DNA from 4 places in the Metabacillus sp. B2-18 genome. Region 2 is predicted to be linked to each of the others. Evidence: riboswitches for the same ligand, from Rfam matches in the RefSeq annotation. Region 2 holds a riboswitch; each other region holds the start of a gene.
What was found. A riboswitch is a leader RNA that binds a small molecule or an ion and turns the genes downstream of it on or off. The one in region 2 is predicted to bind S-adenosylmethionine.
Positions count from the first base shown of each region.

Region 1 (3,786 bases), 2.0 Mb from region 2:
CATCGATTTAGCTGCTTCAATAACACCTTTGTCAACTTCCCTTAAAGCAAGCTCAACCATCCTTGCGTAAAATGGAGCGGATCCAATAATTAGTGCGGGTAAAGCAGCATTTTCTCCCAGAATTGACCCAACTACAACTTTAGTGAAGGGTAAGAGTAAAATAACAAGGATAATAAACGGAATTGACCGAAATATATTTACGATTCCAGATAAAATTGTATTAAGTATACTGTTACCCCAGATATTGCCTTTTGAAGTTAAGAATAAAAGTAAACCAAGTATAATTCCTAAGAAAAAAGTGACGACAACCGAAACTCCTGTCATGTAAGTTGTTTCATAAGTTGCCTCCCATACTTTTTCCCATTTTACATTTGGAAGAAACTGATTAAGCATTCGCCAGCACCTCCACTTCTACTTGTTGTTCTCCAATATAAGCAACTGCACGGTTAATTTCATCAAGATCTCCATCTATATGCAAAAATAATGAACCATAAGAGCCATTTTGCGTTTGTGAAATTTTACCTTGTACAATATTCACTTCAATATTAAATTTCCTAATAATATTGCTAATCAATGGTCTTTCTGTACCTTCACCAACAAATGTTAGCTGAAGTACTTTTCCAGAACGATAATTTTCTAGTAGTAGGTCAATTGCTTCCTTCGTATCATCCGGCTCTGAGATTTGTTTAACGAACGTTTTTGTTATAGGTTTCTGAGGGTTTCTGAAAACATCCAATACATTTCCTTGTTCAACCACTTCACCATTTTCCATAACAGCTACTCGATGACAAATTTTACGAATGACATGCATTTCATGTGTAATTAATACGATTGTTAAGCCTAGTCGTTTATTAATATCAACAAGCAGGTCTAGAATTGAATCTGTTGTTTGGGGATCAAGTGCTGATGTAGCTTCATCACATAATAAAACCTTGGGATTATTCGCTAACGCTCTGGCAATCCCAACACGTTGTTTTTGACCACCACTAAGTTGAGAAGGGTATGCATTCTCTCTTCCTTCCAGTCCAACCAGCTTAATAAGCTCATCAACACGTTTAAGTCGTTTCGCTTTACTTACTCCTGCAATTTCTAAAGGAAATGCAATATTCTCTCTCACTGTTCTTGACCACAATAAGTTAAAGTGTTGAAAGATCATGCTTATTTCTAAGCGTGCTTTACGCAACTTTGTACCAGAAATTGAGCCAATCTGACTACCTGCCACAACGACTTCCCCACTAGTTGGTTTTTCTAGTCCATTTAACAAACGGATCAATGAACTTTTTCCGGCTCCACTATATCCTATAACTCCGAATATTTCACCTTTTTTAATTTCAAGGTTTACATTGTTAACAGCTTGAACAGAGCCGCTCTTTGTTTTATAAACTTTATTAACATTTGATAATGTTATCATTTTGTCACCTTCTTCCTTTATTCCTTTACTATTTCTACCGTTCATTTTTTTACATATAAAAAACCTTCCTGCAAAATGAGCAGAAAGGCGCTTGAATACCTTTCTCTCATCTCTCAAAGCATCTGCTTTGTGTGAATTGGCACCATTTCAGAATGAACTGATGGTTGCCGGGCTTCATCGGGCACTTCCCTCCACCTCTCTTGATAAGAGTTAAATATTTGATTGTCTTTTTAAGTACGATTGTGATTGTATCATGTGTTGAAAATCAATGTCAATTATTTATTTTCTTAAAATAGCTTACTTTTTTCACTGTGATTTTACATTTCAAATATGAAAAGGGTTGCATTTATCTGCAACCCCTTTCAATATTATACAATAAATAATATTATTAGAATATTTCATTAATTAAGAATTTACTTTCTCCATTCCTTTTACACCTGTTGCTTCAAAAATAGCTTGATCTAAATCTTCTATTAAATCCTCTATATGTTCAATTCCTACTGATAAGCGGATCAAATCTTCTGTTACACCAGATTTCTTTAAATCTTCAACGCCTAGTTGTTGATGAGTTGTACTCGCAGGATGAATGATTAAGCTTTTCGCATCTCCAACATTTGCTACATGTGACCAAAGTTCAACGTTGTTAATAAGAGCTGCACCAGCCTCTCTTCCGCCCTTGATACCGAATACTACTACAGAACCAGCACCCTTAGGTAAGTATTTAGCAGCTAAGTCCTTCGCAGGGTGTTGGCTATTTTCAGGGTATAGAACCCACTCAACAGCTGGGTGACTTTCTAAATATTGCACCATTTTCCTTGCATTTGATACATGTTCCTTCATACGGACATGAAGGGTTTCTAGACCAAGATTAAATTGAAAGGCATTGTATGGGCTAATAGCTGGGCCTAAATCTCTTAATAACTGAACTCTCGCTTTAATAATATACGCTTGTTCTCCTAATGCTTCAGCATAAACTAAATCATGATAGCTAGGATCAGGAGTTGTAAACCCAGGGAATTTTGGACTATTCCAGTCAAATTTACCTCCATCTACAATGACTCCACCAAGAGTTGTACCATTCCCAAGCAACCATTTTGTTGCAGAATGAACAACAATGTCGGCACCATGATCGATAGGTCTGCATAGATACGGTGTGGCAAATGTGTTATCCACAATCAATGGAATTCCAGCTTCATGAGCAATTTCAGCAACTGCCTCGATATCAAGAACATCTAAGCTTGGATTTCCAATTGTCTCTGCAAAAATAGCTTTTGTCTTCGGAGTAATAGCTGATCGGAAATTTTCCGGATTCTTTGGATCAACAAAAATAGTATTGATTCCGTACTTTGGTAATGTGTTAGCAAAAAGGTTATATGTACCTCCATATAATGTAGAAGCTGATACGATCTCATCACCAGAACCAGCTAGATTTAAAACCGATAATGTAATCGCTGCCATTCCACTTGCTACAGCTAAACTTCCGATTCCACCTTCCAGTTCAGCAATTCTTTCTTCAAAGACAGATGAAGTTGGATTATGAATTCTTGTATAAATATATCCAGGCTCCTTTAATCCAAATAAATTTGCCGCATGCTCGGTATTTTCAAATAAATAAGCATTTGATTGATAAATTGGAACAGCTCTTGCACCTGTCATTGAATCTTTCTTTAACCCTCCATGAATGGTTACCGTTTCTGGGCGATAAAGTTTCTCTTTCATCTTCTTCCTCCTATTATACATTCTTAATGTCTACTAATAGGTGTGATAACAAGATGTAGTATTCTTTCCTAGACTACTTTAATGGTAATAGAAGTTGTGTTTGAAGTATATAAGAATTTTTAAGTTTAGATTAATTTAATTAAAGCCTCTAGCCTAAGAAAATCTCGATATGAGCCTTTTATTGATAATTTCCCAAACGATATAAGTTGCTTTAAACTTATCGGATGAAGAAAAACCTCTTCTAAGTCTGATTCTTCTCCTTCTATAACAAAATCAACATGAACTGGTTGAATCGATAATAGTTTTGATTCACTTGATGAAAGTTCTAAAAAATGACTCCCTTTATCTGTTGAACGAAATTCTACAATTAATTTTCGTTTTAAAAGAATGGGTGTTATTAAATTTCCTTTATTCAAGCTTGAGACAAAAGTTGTTAAAAACATAAAAAGAATCCTCCCGATCTCAACAAGGTTATGTTTATATAACTTCATTGAAGGTCGAAAGAATCCTCTATAAATAACTCGACAGTTTCTGCTTTTCTTTCGTAAAATCAGTCTATTTCCCGAGAAATATGTCAAATTAGCAGGCATATTGTTTGATTAAGTCAAAAAGATGTGTGACAGATTGGAAAGCATATACTTTTTCTTTCATTTCAC
Region 1 covers NZ_CP088245.1:4,109,692-4,113,477, forward strand. The annotation lists gene LPC09_RS20920 (methionine ABC transporter permease) at 1-393, opposite strand, end outside; gene LPC09_RS20925 (methionine ABC transporter ATP-binding protein) at 386-1,411, opposite strand; SAM riboswitch class I at 1,515-1,621, opposite strand; gene LPC09_RS20930 (O-acetylhomoserine aminocarboxypropyltransferase/cysteine synthase family protein) at 1,817-3,130, opposite strand; gene LPC09_RS20935 (SCP2 sterol-binding domain-containing protein) at 3,256-3,573, opposite strand; gene LPC09_RS20940 (thioredoxin family protein) at 3,710-3,786, opposite strand, start outside.
Region 1: another riboswitch for S-adenosylmethionine. It lies ahead of LPC09_RS20925 (methionine ABC transporter ATP-binding protein); the one in region 2 lies ahead of LPC09_RS05100 (methionine biosynthesis PLP-dependent protein).

Region 2 (3,786 bases):
TTCTGACTTCAAGCGTAAAATAAGGTATCAAAGTAAAAGGTTATTTTTAACTTACAATCATTATTCAAAATGGAGGTTACATCATGAAAAAAGGACTTTTATTTGCAATTATTTCAATTTTATTAGTAGGTGTCCTTGCAGCTTGTGGAACTGGTGAATCATCAAATACAAGCGGTAGCGGGAGCACAGAAGAGGTTGTGATTGGATATTTCCCAAACATTGACCACGTACCAGCTATGATTTCTAGAGAAAAAGGTTATTATGAAGAAGCTCTTGGAGAAAACGTAAAAGTAACATACAAAACGTTCCCTGACGGAGCAGCGTTTATGACGGCTTTAAAAACAGGTGAAATACAAGCAGGACTAGTAGGACCAGGTCCAGTTATGAACAACTATGCAAATGGAGCAGACGTGAAAATTATTGCAGGTGCATCTTCAGGTGGTACTGTTGTTGTTGCATCAGCAAAAAGTGGTGTTCAATCAGTTGAGGATGTTTCAGGTAAAACGTTCATCACACCTGGTGTAGGTTGCACACATGATGTTCAAATGGAAACATTTCTTAAAGATTTAGGAATTACATCAGCACGTATTGGTGGAACTCTTAAACATGTAACTGGTAACCCAGCTCAATACGGTGCAATGTTCGAATCAGGTAAAGTAGATCTTGCTGCTGTTCCAGAGCCGTGGGCATCACAATTAGTAAATGACGGTGCAAAAGTAATCGTTGATACAGATGAAATCTCATATGGTACAACATTACCTAACACAGTGTTAGTAACAAGTGGAAAACTAATTGAAGAAAATAAAGAGCTAGTAGCTAATATCGTAAAAGCACATGAGCAAGGCGTTAACTTTATTAACGAAAATCCAGAAGAAGCACGTGATATTGCAATTAAAGCTATCAAAGACATCACAGATCAAGAATTAGACCCAGCGATCGTTGACAGCGCGTGGGAGCGTGTAACATACACTACAGAAGTAAACGCAGATGTTGTTCAAGAATTTGCAAATTCTTCTTATGAATTAAAATTCCTAAAGGAAAAACCAGAATTCAGTGATCTAATCGACACTTCATTCTTAACGAAGTAGGAATCTACCGTGAAAAAAATACTATCAATTGTAATTGCTGTTCTAGCGTTGGTAGGCTGTTCTCAGTCTATCAACCTGGAAGAGCATTTTTCATTAAATGGAACTGTAGAGCCACTGGAAGCCGTGAATCAAAACGGAGAAGCTGTAAGAATGTCTGACTACGAAGACAAAGTTTGGATAGCTACGTTTATTTTTACAAATTGTGATACTGTCTGCTCGCCAATGACTGCTCACATTGCTACACTTCAAGAGCAGTTAAAAGATGAAAAAGCAGAAGCAGAGTTAGTTTCCTTCAGTATTGATCCAGAACATGATACACCTGAAGTGTTAAAAAAGTTTGGAAATCAATTCGGTGCTGATTATGAAACTTGGAACTTTCTAACAGGCTATGATCAAGCAGAAATTGAATCTTTTTCTAATATAAGTTTCTTAGCTCCTGCTGCAAAACTTGAAGGCTCAACTCAATATGTGCACAGTACCTCGATCTTTCTTATGAAAGGTAGTCAAATCCTTGAGCAATACGATGGAGTATCTGACGTACCATTCGAAAAAATTATCGAAGATATCAAACTATTACAATAATTCTATTGCATTCTCCACTTGAATAAGGTACAGTAATAAAAAGTTAAACATTTTAAAAATTTCATATATTTCTTATCAAGAGAGGCAGAGGGACTGGCCCTATGAAGCCTCAGCAACCGGTTCATAACGAGTGAAGATCTGGTGGTTGATGATAGATAAACTCTAAGTAAGTTTTTTACAGCACCGACAGGAAATGAAAAATGAATGGAACAAAGCGCCCTTGTTTGTTACAGGCATTTTTCATTTTCTGTCGAGGCTTGCAGAGCAAGCCGCAAGCACTTGCGTGCTGTGAAAAACTACACAACACTAATTATATGAGTTTACTTATTTAACAACACCATACCAAGACTTCTGCGAGTGCCAAGGTGCTAAATCCAGCAAGCCACACCAGCTTTATGCTTGAGAGATAAGAAGAAGCGCACTTTAACGACACAGTCTTCTTCTTAACGGGGAAGACTTTTTATTTTGCTTTTTTAAGACATGTACACTTTCTCTCATGTACATAATCATTAAATTTATATCTTAGGAGTGACAAACATGAGTAAACGTATCGAAACAAAATTAGCACAAATCGGCAACCGCAGTGAAAATGTAACAGGTACAGTTAACCCGCCAATTTATTTATCAACAGCCTATCGTCACGCAGGTATCGGTGAATCAACTGGATTTGATTATATCCGAACAGGAAACCCTACAAGACTATTAGTCGAAAAAGCGATTGCAGACCTTGAGCATGGCGACCGCGGCTTTGCCTTCAGCTCAGGAATGGCTGCCATCCAAACAATCATGGCCCTCTTCCAAAGTGGAGACGAACTGATCGTTTCTTCGGACCTTTACGGTGGAACATACCGTCTTTTTGAAAGAGAATGGAGAAAATACGGATTATCATTTCAATATGATGATTTCACAAATCCAGCTGAAACGGAAAAATTGATCAATGAAAACACAAAAGCTCTATTCATTGAAACGCCAACAAATCCATTAATGCAGGAAGCGGATATTAAAGAGCTAGTAGGAGTTGCGAAAAAGCATAACATACTCGTGATTGTTGATAACACTTTCTATACACCAGTTCTTCAAACGCCAATCTTAGATGGAGCGGACATTGTCATCCATAGTGCAACAAAATACTTAGGAGGGCACAACGATGTTCTTGCAGGCTTAGTTGTTACGAAGGGGCAGGAACTAAGTGAAGAATTCTTCCAACACCAAAACGCAATTGGTGCTGTTTTATCACCATTTGATTCTTGGTTGTTAATGAGAGGGATGAAAACTTTATCACTTCGTATGAGACAGCATCAGGAAAATGCTCAAAAGGTAGCGGCATTTTTAGAAGAGCATTCTGATGTACTTGATGTCTTATATCCAGGAAAAGGTGGAATGCTTTCATTCCGTTTACAAGATGAAGAATGGATTAATCCGTTTTTGAAAAATCTTAACACGATTTGCTTCGCAGAAAGCTTAGGTGGCATCGAAAGCTTCATCACGTACCCAGCAACACAAACACATATGGATATTCCAGAAGATATTCGAATCGCAAATGGTGTCTGTAATAAGCTGCTACGTTTTTCAGTTGGTGTTGAGCATGCAGAAGATATTATTGAGGATCTAACACAGGCATTTAAAGCAATGAAAGGAGTGGAAGCAGTTGAGCAATCATGATTGGTCATTTCAAACAAAGCTACTTCATAACGAGTCAAAGGTGGACCGCGGCACAGGATCGGTAAGTGTGCCGATTCACCATTCCTCTACTTTTCATCAATTTGATATCGATGAATTTGGGAAATATGATTATGCACGTTCAGGCAACCCTACGCGAGAAGCATTGGAGAGTGCCATTGCAGAATTAGAAGGCGGATCACGTGGATTGGCGTTCTCCTCTGGTATGGCAGCTATTTCTACCGCGTTTTTGCTGTTATCACAAGGAGATCATGTACTTGTAACAGAGGACGTGTATGGGGGGACTTTTCGTATTATCACAGATGTATTAACTCGATTTGGAATTGAGCATACATTTGTAGATATGACAGATCTTCATCAGGTTGCGTCTGAAATTCGTCCTAATACGAAGGTAATTTATATGGAGACACCTTCGAATCCATTGTTAAAAGTAACG
Region 2 covers NZ_CP088245.1:967,548-971,333, forward strand. The annotation lists gene LPC09_RS05090 (aliphatic sulfonate ABC transporter substrate-binding protein) at 84-1,088, shown strand; gene LPC09_RS05095 (SCO family protein) at 1,098-1,670, shown strand; SAM riboswitch class I at 1,740-1,825, shown strand; gene LPC09_RS05100 (methionine biosynthesis PLP-dependent protein) at 2,208-3,332, shown strand; gene metC (cystathionine beta-lyase) at 3,319-3,786, shown strand, end outside.

Region 3 (3,786 bases), 520 kb from region 2:
TAGCACCAACATCAACACCCTTAGTTGGTTCATCAAAAATATAGACATCCGCATCGGTTATCAGCCATTTACCTATTGCGATTTTTTGTTGATTACCTCCAGATAAATTTTGTACTTTCGTTTCCTCAGAAGGTGTTTTTATCCCTAAACTTTTTATTAACTCAACCGCCTTTTGCTTTTCTGCTTTTCGATTCAAAAAGCTAAAAGGCTTGGTAAATGCTCCTAGATTTGCTGCAGTTAAATTGGTCACAACAGACTCTTGAACAAGAATGCCTTCTTTTCGCCTTTCCTCTGGCACCAAGGCAATCCCAGATTTTACAGCCTGGTATGGGTTGGAAATTGACAATTTTTTACCATTAAGTTTTAACTCACCAGATTTTACCTTTGTCTCTCCAAACAATGCCTTGCATAATTCTGTCTTCCCTGCACCTACAAGACCTGCGATCCCTACAATCTCACCTTGACGAATCTGTAATGAAACAGAACTCAACTTTTCAGAATCACTTAAATTATTTACTTCAAAGAGCAATTCTCCTGGATGAATTGCTTTTAGAGGAAATTGCTCCTCTAACTCTTTTCCTAGCATGCTTTCCACTACTCGGTTAGGTGTTGTTTCACTTATCTTTTCGTGAGTTACAAGTTTTCCATTTCTCATAATTGTAATGTCATCACATATTTCAAAGATTTCAGGAAGACGATGTGATATAAAGATAATCCCAACATTCTTTTCTTTCAGTTCACGAACAATACGGAACAATTCCACTGTTTCAGAGTGACTTAATGGTGCAGTTGGTTCATCTAAAATTAAAAATTTGCAATCCGAAGAAACTGTTCTTGCAATTAGAACCATTTGCTTCTCAGCCAAAGTTAATTCACTAACAAGTTTTGTGGAAGATACTTTTATATTCAAGCTGTTTAATATTGTTGTTGCATGCTCATGCAGCTTTTTCCATTGAATAAATTGTCTCTTTCCCATTTCATTCACAGTCTTTGTAAGCATAATATTTTCTCCAACTGTTAAATAAGGGATAAGGGCAGTGTCGACTTCTTGATGAACAATTTGTATACCATTTTTTTGTGCATCTTTAGGTGACTTGATGATCGTTTTGGTCTGGTCAATTAAGATTTCCCCGGTATAGTGAGTATAAGCACCTGATAGCACCTTCATTAATGTTGATTTTCCAGCACCGTTCGCACCAATTAAAGCATGTGTTGTTCCACTTGTCATAATAAAGTCAACCTCATCTAATGCTTTTACACCAGGAAATTCAATTGAAATTTTTTTCATTTCTAATACTGAGTGATTCATCAATTTGCCTCCTTTCTACTAATTTACACTTCTATGGGATTTAATGTATGTGAGGTAATCAGAGGAAAACGAACACTCTCTTAACCTTAGAGAGTGTTCGTAAAGTCTAAAGCATTATTTCTTATAATATTCTTTTAACGTTTTCATCCACTCTTCTTCAAATTCAGTAGATTGGCCCCAGCCTTCCACAGTATCTGCTAAATTCACCATATTAATTGGCTCACTTGACTGTAACAATGCTTCCTGTGAAATAAGAGAAGCTTCAAGATTATACGCTTCTGGTGTTTCTTCACCTGCAAGCTTTTTCGCTAACAATCTCATATCAATTGCACCAATTAACTTCGGATCAACAGCTGCTGTGTACTTCCAAGAACTTTTTTCATTTTGCATTTCTTGAAGATCTGCATTTGAAACATCAATTCCATAAATCTTAATTTCATCTCTTCCAGCTTCTTTAATCGCACGCGCTGCACCTATTGCAAAAGCATCCCATGTTGCAAAAATAGCATCAATTTCACCTTTTGGATGTTTGTTCAACATTGCCGCCACAGCATTTTGTGTTTGAACAGATGTATCTGCTGCTGCAACTCCAAAGCGTTCTACTTCTTTAATACCTGAATTGTTAGCAAGAATATCTTGGTACACTGCGTTTCTTCTCACCATTGGTGGGAACCCGTCAACCCATAGATAAACAATGTTTGCTTCCCCGTTTGTATCTTGAACTAATTGATCTAACGCGAGCTTTGCTAACGCCTCATCATCTTGTGAAGTTAATGTTACCCCACCAATTTCAGCTAACCCTTCATTTGAATCAAATGTAACAACACTTTTTCCTGCATCAACAAGCTTTTGAACAGCATCAACAGTTGCTTCATCATCCCCATGTGAAATGATAAAACCGTCATAGTCTTCCTCTAAGCCCTGGGCAATTGCATCATGGAATTTAGCTGTGTCACCGTTTGCGGTAAATACATCAACTGTAAATCCTAACGCTTCTCCTTCTTCTTTAGCTCCTGCTAAAAATTGAGCTGTATGATCATCTCCACCGATTTTACGGATAACTTTGATTTTAGCACCTTCACCATTTGCAAAACGTTCAGGTACATTATCTAATGATACTTCTGGATCTCCTTTAGCTTGAGTTGATTCAGCTGTTTCTCCACTATTTGAAGAACAACCTGTCACAATTAACGTCAGCACAATAGTCAAAAGAAATGCTGCATTAAAAAATCTGTTTTTCATCGTTGCATTGCCCCCTTATTTTCTTTAAAACTTTTTAACTATGTCTAGTAATACTAGGCAACAAAAAAACCTCTCTAAAGATAGAGAGGTTTCACCACAATTTTAGGAGTCTCCTCTCTTATCTTTCAAAGCTTTAAAAGCTTTGCAGGATTTAGCACCAATTCTAATTGAACGGTTGCCGGGCGTCATCGGGCCAGTCCCTCTGCCACTCTTGATAAGAGATCTTTTTATGCGATTAAGTAAAATAAACAATAAATATACTTTAATACTCTACAGGATAGATGTCAATCATTAATTGAATATTTCTAATAGTTATTATAAAAAATCAATTATATACATTTGATACTTGCAAGTGTCTTAAGCGTTTATTAATTTCTGATTCAAATGTTACTTTTGTTGCTAAATAGTCAAAAATGCCACTATCAATAAGCAGTTTCGTATTTTCAGAGCTTCTAATTCCATCTGAGGTTTTTTGTATATACTCTCCGATTCCCTTAATTAATTCAACAAGATATTTTGTATCTAATTCTTCTAATTTATAATCTTCTCTCCTAGAAATTGTTCTGGCTGTATAATCAATTAAAACTCTTTCATATGTAAAAAAATTAATGACTTTCCAATCCTCTTTAGATAATGCCATTCTACTATTCTCCTTATTTTTATACCTGTTATCATTATAAAAACAAGAGGATTCTAAAATAAACATTTTTCCTTCGTAAAATTCAGACATAGTCTACACTTTATCGACAAAACTATTATTTTGGATCAAATTTAGAAAAAGGTAAGCATCTGCTAAGCTTACCTCAAAAAAACTATTTTCTTTTCTGTGCCTTCATTTTGTTGTTTTCCAATTCTGCCGCATATTCCTCTTGTGACTTTCCTTGTTTTTGGCTTTCTGATTGAATCTTTCTAAATTTATTATCATTTAAATTTGGCATATTCCTTTCACCTCCTGCAGACTTCGTTATTTTATACAAAAAAGGGCGATCTATTCGCTTGAACATTGTTTCATCATGAAGTTTGTATACAGACTGAGAAAATTTGTCATGATATATACTATTACCGGAAAAATGACCAAGTAAATTAACCTTTTTCAATTCTATTGGTATAATGACAAATAGGACTTATTTATACATATAAAAGAAAGGTTTGATCTGATTTGGAACAAAACTCCTCAAACTTTATTAAGAGCATTATTAAAGAGGATCTTGAAACGGGAAAACGCGACTATGTAT
Region 3 covers NZ_CP088245.1:448,464-452,249, reverse strand. The annotation lists gene LPC09_RS02285 (sugar ABC transporter ATP-binding protein) at 1-1,309, opposite strand, end outside; gene LPC09_RS02280 (sugar ABC transporter substrate-binding protein) at 1,424-2,551, opposite strand; SAM riboswitch class I at 2,667-2,772, opposite strand; gene LPC09_RS02275 (hypothetical protein) at 2,877-3,191, opposite strand; gene LPC09_RS27265 (hypothetical protein) at 3,364-3,489, opposite strand; gene LPC09_RS02270 (glutamine--tRNA ligase/YqeY domain fusion protein) at 3,711-3,786, shown strand, end outside.
Region 3: another riboswitch for S-adenosylmethionine. It lies ahead of LPC09_RS02280 (sugar ABC transporter substrate-binding protein); the one in region 2 lies ahead of LPC09_RS05100 (methionine biosynthesis PLP-dependent protein).

Region 4 (3,786 bases), 600 kb from region 2:
CCTCAATCGGTATTTGATCTCCGTCTGTAATAGAGGGATCAAATGTAGATAGAGGTGCAGCAACATAAAAAGGTATGTTAAATGATTTTGCCAAAAGTGCTAGATTAAATGTTCCAATTTTATTCGCTGTATCACCGTTCGCTGCAATACGGTCTGCTCCAACAATAATTGCAGTAATATCCTTGGACTTTATCGTATGTGCTGCCATATTATCAGTTATAAGTGTAACATCGACACCCGCTTGCATAAGCTCCCAAGTAGTTAAACGTGCTCCTTGTAAGACGGGTCTAGTTTCACATGCGTAAACACTTAAGTTAATATTTTTCTCTTTGGCTAAGTAAAAAGGAGCAAGTGCTGTACCATACTTAGCAGTTGCTATGGATCCTGCATTACAAATCGTCATTATTCTGTCTCCATCTTTGAAAACGCTCAATGCATGTTCACCAATTAATTGACAAACCTGTTCATCTTCTTTTTCAATTAAGATGGCTTCTTTAAGGATTGTTGATTTTGCTTCATCTATCGTTTGAGCATTTGCCACACTTTTCATAAGTCGATCTAGTGCCCAAAATAAGTTTACAGCAGTTGGTCTTGAGCTAGCCAGATAATCATGATTTTTTTGTAAATTTTGATAAAACTCTTCAAGTGATTTTGATTGATCCTGCAATGCTGCTAGAGCTAAACCATATGCTGCAGTTATTCCGATAGCAGGAGCACCTCGAACTTTTAAAGATTGAATAGCTTCCCACACATCTTCAATGTTTCTTAATTCAAGGTATTCTGTTAATTGTGGAATCTTTTGTTGGTTTAATAAAGAGATATAATCTTCCTTCCAGATGACGGAACGAGGAATGACAAAATTTTCGTTTAACATTGTATGAAAAAAACTCCTTTTAAAAAAATGTGCTCAACCAGTATTAGAATATGAAAAGTTTTTTATAAACATTTGTTTTTAAATTACTGATAAAGCAGTTTGGTTAACACGGTTTCTAATTTGTTGCGTGTTTTTAATTGCTTTTCTATTTACAATAAGATCTCTGCCAAGTTTTAAGGCAATTTGCTTTGTTGATATTTTCTTTTCATATGGTTCAATTGTGTCAAGGTCAGCTACATGGGCTAGGCCAATGGATCGTCGGATTAATTCGCATCCTGCATAACCAGTAGCTTCTTCAAAGATCTGTTCTAAAACATAACCTAAGTAGCCATCTAAATTCGTATAAATTTCTAAACCATCATTTTCCCATGCTTTTGAAAATTCTTTTACAAACACATTCCAAGTCGTTTCAATATGGTGGAAAAGAATTTGTTGTTTTTTCGGTTCACGAGATAGTGCATTAAAAACTAAATTTGCAAATACTTGACCAACATCAAAGCCGATAGGGCCGAAGTAAGCAAACTCAGGGTCAATGATTTTTGTTTCTTGTTCATCCGCAAAAATACTTCCAGTATGCAAATCACCATGTAAAAGTGCTTCAGCTTTTGTTAGAAAGATTTGTTTTAGTTTAGCAACTTCAAGTTTTAATTCATGGTCCTGCCAAATTTGTTCTACATCTTCTTGAAGCTCTGGTTCATAATCGTTTGTTTCATGATCGAAGAAAGGATCAGTAAAAATTAGATCTTCTGTTATTTTACAAAGATCAGGGTTAATGAATTGTTGAACCAAAGATTTTTTATAATGTTGATCCATGCCATAGTCAGATGTATAAAACAGTGTTTTAGCAAGGAATTCCCCAACATGTTGAGATAAAAGTGGTAAATCTTTTCCGCTAATAAAGGCTGCTCTAGCAATTTCAAGATGTGAAAGATCTTCCATAATTGTTATGGCCAATGACTCATCTGAATAGAACACTTTTGGTACATATTGTGGAACAAATTCAGCTTGTTTAAGAAGTGCATTTGTTTCGATTCTAGAACGATCAAGAGTTAGTGGCCAGCTTTCACCAACTACTTTCGCATATGGTAATGCTTGTTTAATGATGATGCTTTCTCCGTTTTCTGGATCTTTCACTTTGAAAACTAAGTTTAAATTTCCATCGCCAATTTCATTACATGTTAGTTGACTATTTTCAGGAAGCAACTGCAATTTCTTTGCTAAGGCAATTGCTCCGTTTTCAGTTAGTGGTTCGTAAACAGGTGATTTTTTATGTGCACACATTTATTTATACCTCCAATTAGTTGTTTTTGGAGGCTTTTCTAAAATAAGAAAAGCCTCTTTCCAGATTGAAAGAGGCTTGAAGTCATTGCTTCGCACCTCTCATCTTTCAGAAAGATATTCTTTCTGATGGAATTAGCACCGTGCCCAACTGGAAGTTCCAGGTATTATTTCACATAGAATGAAATATGGTCGGTTGCTGCGGCGTCATTGGGCCAAGTCCCTCTGCCAACTCTTGATAAGAGATTTTTTAGTAAAACATAAGTATATGTTTAACATATTAAGTATTCAAAAAATTAATGCTTTTCTAGAAAAATATATTGCTTGATTAGGATATTACCAATGATACTTTATCTTTGTCAATACATTATTGGGAATTGCCTAAATATTTGTGAAGTTTTTTATTGATAGTATTGCGGTAGACGGTCATCAAAGATTGGGATTTGACTGCGGACCTTTTTAACAACTTCAGCATCTAATTTGGCCGAAATAATTCCGGCTTTTTCGGTTGCTTCAGCTACGATCTCACCCCATGGGTCAATGATGAGAGAATGTCCTGCAAATTCATTATTAGGATCAGATCCAGCACGGTTACATGCTACAACATAACATTGATTTTCAATTGCTCTGCTTAGCAATAATGTTTTCCAATGATGCAGTCTTGGCATTGGCCACTCAGCTACAACAAATAATACTTCTGCACCTTCTGTTGTATGAGCGCGTATCCATTCTGGGAAACGAATATCGTAGCAAATAACTCCTGCACTTTTCAGTCCATTTATCTCAAACAAACCTTTTTCAGTTCCGGCCGCTAAATAATGATGTTCATCCATGAGCTTAAATAAATGAAGTTTGCTATATTCATGGATAAACTCACCATTATTGTTCACAATATACATCGTATTTGTTACGCTATCCTTGCATTTTTTTGCAATAGAGCCACCTACAAAGTGAACATTATACTTTTTTGCTAAGTTACTTAGGAATGTCTTTGTTCTTTCGCCATCATGATCAGCAATTTCATCTAGGCGGGTTAAATCATAGCCAGTTGTCCAAAGTTCAGGAAGAACAATGATGTTCGGGTTCTCCTGTTCTACTGCTAATGCTACTTTTTCTTCTACTTGTTGATAATTAAAGTCAGGATCACCAAATTTAATATCAAGTTGAATACATGCAATGATAGGTTTCATTTTTTAAGTCACACCTTCATTTATAAATTTTACTTTACAAGTTGATTCTAACAATATATGATTTGTGACTAGAATTTCAAGAATTTTTTGAGTAGGTGTAGAAAATGAAAGTTTTTGAGCAATCCCATTTATTAAATACATTACCGAAGCAGTTTTTTGCCAATCTTGTTGCAAAAGTAAATACAATTGTTGAGCAGGGACATGATGTTATTAATTTAGGACAGGGTAACCCTGATCAACCAACACCAAAACATATCGTTGAAGCAATGGAGAAAGCTGTTAGAAATCCTCAATATCACAAGTATTCACCATTTCGTGGTCAAATGTTTTTGAAGGAAGCCGTCGCTACCTTTTACAAAAGAGAGTACGGAGTGGAGATAGATCCTGCTAGTGAGGTAGCGATTCTATTTGGAGGAAAGGCTGGGTTAGTTGAGGTTCCGCAAT
Region 4 covers NZ_CP088245.1:1,563,508-1,567,293, forward strand. The annotation lists gene mtnA (S-methyl-5-thioribose-1-phosphate isomerase) at 1-874, opposite strand, end outside; gene mtnK (S-methyl-5-thioribose kinase) at 953-2,155, opposite strand; SAM riboswitch class I at 2,252-2,397, opposite strand; gene LPC09_RS07865 (carbon-nitrogen family hydrolase) at 2,554-3,342, opposite strand; gene LPC09_RS07870 (pyridoxal phosphate-dependent aminotransferase) at 3,447-3,786, shown strand, end outside.
Region 4: another riboswitch for S-adenosylmethionine. It lies ahead of mtnK (S-methyl-5-thioribose kinase); the one in region 2 lies ahead of LPC09_RS05100 (methionine biosynthesis PLP-dependent protein).